DNA from 3 places in the Paenibacillus sp. FSL M7-0802 genome. Region 1 is predicted to be linked to each of the others. Evidence: riboswitches for the same ligand, from Rfam matches in the RefSeq annotation. Region 1 holds a riboswitch; each other region holds the start of a gene.

What was found. A riboswitch is a leader RNA that binds a small molecule or an ion and turns the genes downstream of it on or off. The one in region 1 is predicted to bind thiamine pyrophosphate.
Region 2: linked by a shared signal. The riboswitch ahead of tenA (thiaminase II) and the one ahead of MHB54_RS25445 (thiamine phosphate synthase) in region 1 are both predicted to bind thiamine pyrophosphate.
Region 3: linked by a shared signal. The riboswitch ahead of thiC (phosphomethylpyrimidine synthase ThiC) and the one ahead of MHB54_RS25445 (thiamine phosphate synthase) in region 1 are both predicted to bind thiamine pyrophosphate.

Annotation. Positions count from the first base shown of each region.
Region 1 is NZ_JBBOSD010000001.1:5,553,629-5,555,832, reverse strand. Features, by position in the region: gene thiO (glycine oxidase ThiO) at 1-293, opposite strand, end outside; gene MHB54_RS25445 (thiamine phosphate synthase) at 358-951, opposite strand; TPP riboswitch at 1,216-1,324, opposite strand; gene MHB54_RS25440 (ABC-F family ATP-binding cassette domain-containing protein) at 1,418-2,204, opposite strand, start outside.
Region 2 is NZ_JBBOSD010000001.1:4,185,678-4,187,881, forward strand. Features, by position in the region: gene thiM (hydroxyethylthiazole kinase) at 1-137, opposite strand, end outside; gene tenA (thiaminase II) at 212-901, opposite strand; TPP riboswitch at 1,038-1,140, opposite strand; gene MHB54_RS19335 (NAD-dependent malic enzyme) at 1,233-2,204, opposite strand, start outside.
Region 3 is NZ_JBBOSD010000001.1:1,947,776-1,949,979, forward strand. Features, by position in the region: gene thiC (phosphomethylpyrimidine synthase ThiC) at 1-1,173, opposite strand, end outside; TPP riboswitch at 1,361-1,473, opposite strand; gene MHB54_RS09220 (IclR family transcriptional regulator) at 1,629-2,204, opposite strand, start outside.

The sequences.
Region 1 (2,204 bases):
TCCACCGAAATACCTGACAAACGCTCCAGATCACAAACAAGCTCAGGGAATGCGTCTCGACTTATGCGAGCAAATCGTGCCAGCTCAGAGTCGGTGAACTCTTCACTTTCCGCTGCCAGCATTCCAACCGCTGCTCCTGAGGCTCCCTCACCCGGGATCAATCGTTCCAGCATGATCGTACTTCTTCCCTCCTTGGCCACATGATAAGCAATGGAACTGCCGATGACACCTCCACCTATGACCAAGCATTCAGCGTGTCCTATCGCTCTTGCCTCTATGTGTATCTTTGGCATTTGTTCCGTGTCTCCTCTCCATAAACCATTCTGCTTTCAGCTTGCCTCTACTCTCGTTTTCTCGCTACAGGTCGTGAACTACAAGATCTGCCATTCGCCTATATTCCAGCGCAGCTGCAACGGGCGACTCAGCCTCCCATATACCAGACATCACCGCAATTCCGCTTGCTCCGGCCCTATAAAGCTCCGGGATATGGTGCGGTTGTATGCCGCCCAGCGCGATCACCGGAATGTTCGACAGCCTGCAAATATGTTCAAGCTGAGCTAAACCCCGTGGTACAATACCGGGCTTACAATGGGTCTCATATATGTGACCATAAAGTACATAGTCCGCTCCTACCCGCTCGGCAGTCTGCGCCTCCTTCAAGGAATGCACAGATACTCCACAGCGTGTACCCTTTGGAAGTAGGCTTTTCACATCCGCTACAGGTAATCCATTAGCTGGTAGCTGGACGGCTCCAACCAAAGTAAGTAAAGCTACATCCACACGATCATTTACTACAATTTGTTGCAAAGGAACTCCCTGCTCCACCATGCTGCGAGTCAAAGATAGCAATGCAGAGGCACCATTCTGTTTTAAACGTGCGTGTACATAATGAACATACGGACAAATCACAGCAGCCACTTGGGCTGCTTGTGCAAAAGTGCCCTTTTCCATCGAAATTGCGTGTAATTCGATTTTGTCTTCACCTCACATTGGACTAAAAGATCTAAGCTTAGCCAGTCACGTCTACCAGCAGTAATGAAAGAGGATTGTATGTGAATCGTCTACGGAAGCTCGAACAACTTAAAGTGAACGAAACGCAAAAAAACCACTTCCCCAAGGAAGTGGTTTAACGAACGTCCAATAATCGAACGGACAATGATATCCGTATACGTGTATCGTCCCACGCACAAACAAAAATAAGATGGTGTTGCCTTGTTTGTACGGCGCTCACTTCCCTACGCTGGCATAACCCAGATCAGGTGCAAAGGGTCCGAAATCCATTTATTCCGTCTCAGCCGCATGGGCGGCTCCCCTAGTGTGACTATTTTATTGTATAAGCTAAAGATAGCTTAGCATATTTTCCTAATTCTGCAAACCCCACTTCGTGTGAAATATGCAGAATTGGATTTAGTTGATGTTAGTTAACTTTACTTGACCACTCTTCCACATTCCACGTTTTGGTTACCCAATCCTCGTAAAAGTCCGGTTCGTGAGATACAAGCAATACGGTCCCTTTGTATTCCTTCAAGGCACGTTTCAGCTCATCCTTAGCTTTAACATCCAAGTGGTTGGTAGGCTCATCGAACAGTACCCAGTTGCTTTCACGCATTAACAGTTTGCAAAGACGGACTTTAGCCTGTTCTCCACCACTGAGCGCAGATAGCGGACGCGTGATATGCTCATTCTTTAAACCGCAACGCGCCAAATGCGCTCGTACTTCATGCTGGTTCAAATGTGGGAATTCATTCCACACATCGTCAATCGGTGTAATTTTCTCCGCCTTTACTTCCTGCTCAAAATAAGCGGGCTGCAAAAAATCACCTTGATAGGTTTTTCCACTGATTGGCGGTATTTTTCCCAATATGGTTTTGAGCAATGTCGATTTACCGACACCGTTGTAGCCAACAATAGCAATCTTTTCGCCACGTTCAATCGTCATGGACATTTTAGGCAAAAGGGCATGCGTATAACCAATCTCAAAATCAATACCCTCAAATACCGTCTTTCCGCTTGCACGTGCTTCTTTGAATTGAAAGGTTGGCTTCGCAGCTTCTTCAGGCTTATCTATACGTTCGATCCGATCAAGTTGCTTTTCACGGCTCTTTGCTCGGCCTGATGTAGAGGCACGCGCTTTATTACGCTGAATAAAATCTTCCTGTTTCTTAATAAAGTCCTGTTGCTTCTCATAAGCATCAATATGCTGA
Region 2 (2,204 bases), 1.4 Mb from region 1:
ACCGGGGAGGCGCCCAATGCATACAGGCCGTTGGCCGTAAAGTTAGTGACTACCACATTGGTCATATTGTGAACGAGGGGTTTGCTGTTTTGTACCTTCGTCAGGAGATCCGAATAACTTTTTTCCCATGTACTCATAATGATTATCCTCTCTATAGTTGGTGGTTCAACAGGGCATTAACTGTACTTCACGCATCGAATTGCCAAGCTGACTATTCCAAGACCGCTGCCTGTATCTGGACCGGCCATTCTTCCTGCTTATAGGCCATGTCCCAGAACTTATATTCCAGCTGGCAGCTCAGTATAAAATGCTCAATCATCCGCTCTCGCTCAGCAGCCGTTGCGCCTTCCGCCCAAGCATCTACACGTTCTCGGAACTTGAGTGTTGTATCATCAAGCTGGTCTCCATAGAAGCCCATCCATTCATAGAACGGATGAGACTCATCCGGCTTTACTTCATCCAGCAGCCTGCGACCAATCTCGGCATACGTCCACATACATGGCAGCAGCACAGCCAAGATCTCGCCCAGGCTGCCCTCATGCGCAACCGTCAGCATGTGACGGATATAGTGATGAGCCGACGGAGCGAGCGGATATCCCTGCAACTCTTCATAGCTCACCCCTGCGACAGCACAGAAATTTTGATGCGGATGAACCTCGCTGTGGAGAATAAAAGAGATTTGTTCATTAAATACAGCCATGTCCTCCCGATTCGTGCATTTGGAGATTGCGATGCCGTATATCCGCATGTAGGCGTTCAAATATTCAAAGTCCTGTTTTACATAGTGAATCAGCTGTCCCCTTGTCAAACTTCCTTCAGCAATACCTCTCACAAAGGGATGCTCAAAAATCGCTTGAAAAATGCCGTCCGCCTGCCGACGGAGTTCTTGTGTAAAACTCAATTTCCCCACCTCCATTAAATTGAAGAGCAAGAAGTCCTGTAAGAATATAATTCCGGAACAACGCTAAAAAGCCGCCCCGGAAAAATGGAGCGGCTTCAACAATAGGCCCAATACGCAAAAAACGCTTGAAACCTTATATACGAAGGCTCCACTTTCCTACGCTAGTACGAACTAGATCAGGTTCAAAGGGTCCAAGATACGCTCTTGTCTCAGCCATAGTGGCTCCCCTAGTGGACTTCTATTCTTTTGACTATTACTGTACATTCGTTCATATGCTATGTCAAACATAGTGTACAAAATATTAAATTTCCTCTAGTTAGGTGTTTTGGGCTTAGTGAGGGTGATGAATTACACTTTCCACTGCTTTGACCTTGGCATATTTCGGTTTCCACATTGCATCTTGTATAGCTTGTTCCACATCTGAAATGTGCGCCTGCGCTACCTGATCCTGAATCGCGGCTTTTGCAACCGCAATCGCAACAGCGTACGAAACTTCGCGTAATTTTCGGATATGAGGGAGTAGCGCACCGCCAGGCGTATTCGAATCTACACCATTGGCAACAGCAACTGCTGCCGCTGTAAACATCGCAGGGGTAATCCTTTTGGCTTTAACCACAATCGCACCCAGACCCAGTCCCGGAAAAACAAAGGCATTGTTCGCCTGTCCAATCTCAAAATTTGTATCGTTATAGGTAACGGGCTCAAAAGGACTTCCGGTTGCGATCAGTGCTCTGCCATCTGTCCACCGGATCAAATCCTCGGGTACTGCTTCTGCAAGGTTTGTAGGATTGGACATGGGCATAATGATCGGGCGTTCTACATGCTTTGCCATCTCCTTGATGATCTCTTCAGAAAAGGCACCTGCTACACCGGAAGTTCCAATCAATATCGTAGGCTTCACCTGACGGATGACCTCCAGTAGCGGTATTTTGCCGTCACCCGACCGGGTCCATGAGCTGACTTCATCCTTTTTGCGCACATACGGTTTCTGATACTCCAATACGTCTTCCATATCTTCCGTTAACAGCCCGCGATAATCAAAGGCCCAAAAGGACTTGAATGAATCATCTACGGAAAGGCCATCCTCGATCATAGCGCCCCGAATTTGATCAGCGTTACCGATCCCTGCAGCCCCTGGGCCGAAAACAAGTATTTTTTGTTCACGCAGCGGAGTCTTGGTGACACCCACCGCCGAAAGAATCGCAGCCAGGGTCACTGCTCCTGTACCTTGTATATCATCGTTGAAGGTGAGTATGCTTTGACCGTATTTTCCTATAATATGGCGCGCATTAACGCTACCCAC
Region 3 (2,204 bases), 3.6 Mb from region 1:
ATCATTCGCATCATAGATGCTACCCGGACGTAGACCATCCCCGAGAGAAAAGGCCACATCATAGGCTTTCATAATTTCGCAGATTTCTTCAAAATGCGTATACAAAAAATTCTCCTGATGGTGCGCAAGGCACCAGGCTGCCATGATCGACCCACCACGGGATACGATTCCCGTCATTCTATTCGCCGTCATCGGTATATACCGCAGCAATACACCCGCATGAATTGTAAAATAGTCCACTCCCTGCTCCGCTTGCTCAATCAGCGTATCGCGATACAGCTCCCACGTCAGCGCTTCTGCTTCGCCGTTCACCTTTTCAAGTGCCTGATACAGCGGTACAGTCCCAATCGGTACAGGAGAATTCCGAATGATCCATTCACGTGTTGTATGGATATTACGGCCTGTGGACAGGTCCATAACTGTATCCGAGCCCCAACGCACAGCCCAGGTCATTTTTTCCACTTCCTCCTCGATGGAGGAGGTAACCGCAGAATTACCAATGTTCGCATTGATCTTCACGTGAAAATGACGCCCAATGACCATTGGCTCACTTTCCGGGTGATTGATATTCGAAGGCAAAATGGCTCGTCCAGCAGCCAACTCCTGCCGTACAAACTCAGGCTCCACCCCTTCGCGGATCGCCGCAAATTCCATTTCGGGCGTAATGATCCCTTGCCGCGCATAATGCATTTGTGTCACTGTACGACCTTGCAAAGCACGAAGCGGACGGTTGGTCACGCCGGGAAATTCCACTGTCTCCCGTTTGGAGCCAGGTTTCAGTCCATTATCCTCCGGCTGGACGGCGCGTCCCTCGTAAGCCTCCACATCGCCCCGTTCCAGGGCCCAAGCTCGCCGTAATGGAGGCAGGCCCTGACGGATATCGACCTGATAGGCTTCGTCGGTCATGGGACCGCTCGTATCGTACACACGCAATGGCTCATGATGCTCCGTGCCCTGCGGCGTATGTGTAGGATGAAGAGCAATTTCGCGCTCTGGCACGGCAATGTCCGGCCGCGAGCCTTGAATATATACCTTACGGCTCCCTGGAAAGGGCGTTACCCCACTGGCTTGCTCCCCGTTTGTCTTCTCTACCTCAACTTCTTTTGTTCCTACCCTTACTTCTGTTGATTTCAATTCTGTTCCTTTTGTTCCTTCCACTTCTGTCGGCTTCATTGTCCATTCCTCCCGTTTCGATGAAATGACACACCGATCCGGAACCATTCCCAGGGTGGCGCTGATCTATGCAAAAAAGCCGGTTCCCCAGGGAACCGGCTAATCTAACGAGGCAGCTATCCAGACAGTACGCATGTGGAATAATCCTACTCCACTGCGCCACTGTAGACAGCAGCCGCGTATACATTTCAATGGCCGATTACTTCCCTACGCTGGTATGATCCAGATCAGGTGCAAAGGGTCCAGAATCTTGCACGATTCCATCTCAGCCCGGCATTACAGGCTCCCCCAGTAACTGTGATACTTCTATTCACATGAGGCGGCTATAACAGACATCCCGCCATCCTTACCAGACTACTTTAAATTTATGGCTTTGGCAACCCTTCTAGGTTCCCTTTACTAAGGAGACGCTCCCCATCAAATCACTTTGCTTGCTTCAACTGTGTTCATTCTTGTTACGGAAGCATAAGTCCCATTTCCTTCGCCGCTTCAATCAAAATCGGAGCAAAGTCATGCAGCGTCTCGGGTGCAAGCCGACTGACCGGACCGGATACAGATAAAGCCGCAGTGACCTGTCCCTTCCGGTTTACAATTGGCGCAGCCACAGCAGCAGCCCCTGGCTCCCGTTCTTCATAGCTGGTCGCATAGCCCTTCTCGCGAATGTCCTGCAGCTGGGCTTTATAGACCTCCGGGTCTACCGAGGGCGGCCATTCATCCCCGCTTAGCAGGGCTTCCAGCTCTTGCGGCGGCATAAAGGCTGCCAGCACTTTGCTGGAGGCCCCTACAGCCAGCGGCATACGCGCACCTACAGGCGCAACCCTGCGGATCGCCTGATTGCTCTGCACGGCTTGTATGCGAATACGCATGCTGCCGTCCCGTAAGTATAAGCTGACCGTCTCGCCCAGACGATCACGTAGTCCTTCCATTGCAGGCTGTAACAACACCGCCGGCTCGTCGCTTTGGGACAAATGCGTGGATAGCTCCCAAATGCGGAAGCCAAGTCGATATTTTTCCGTTTCGGCATTCCGAAC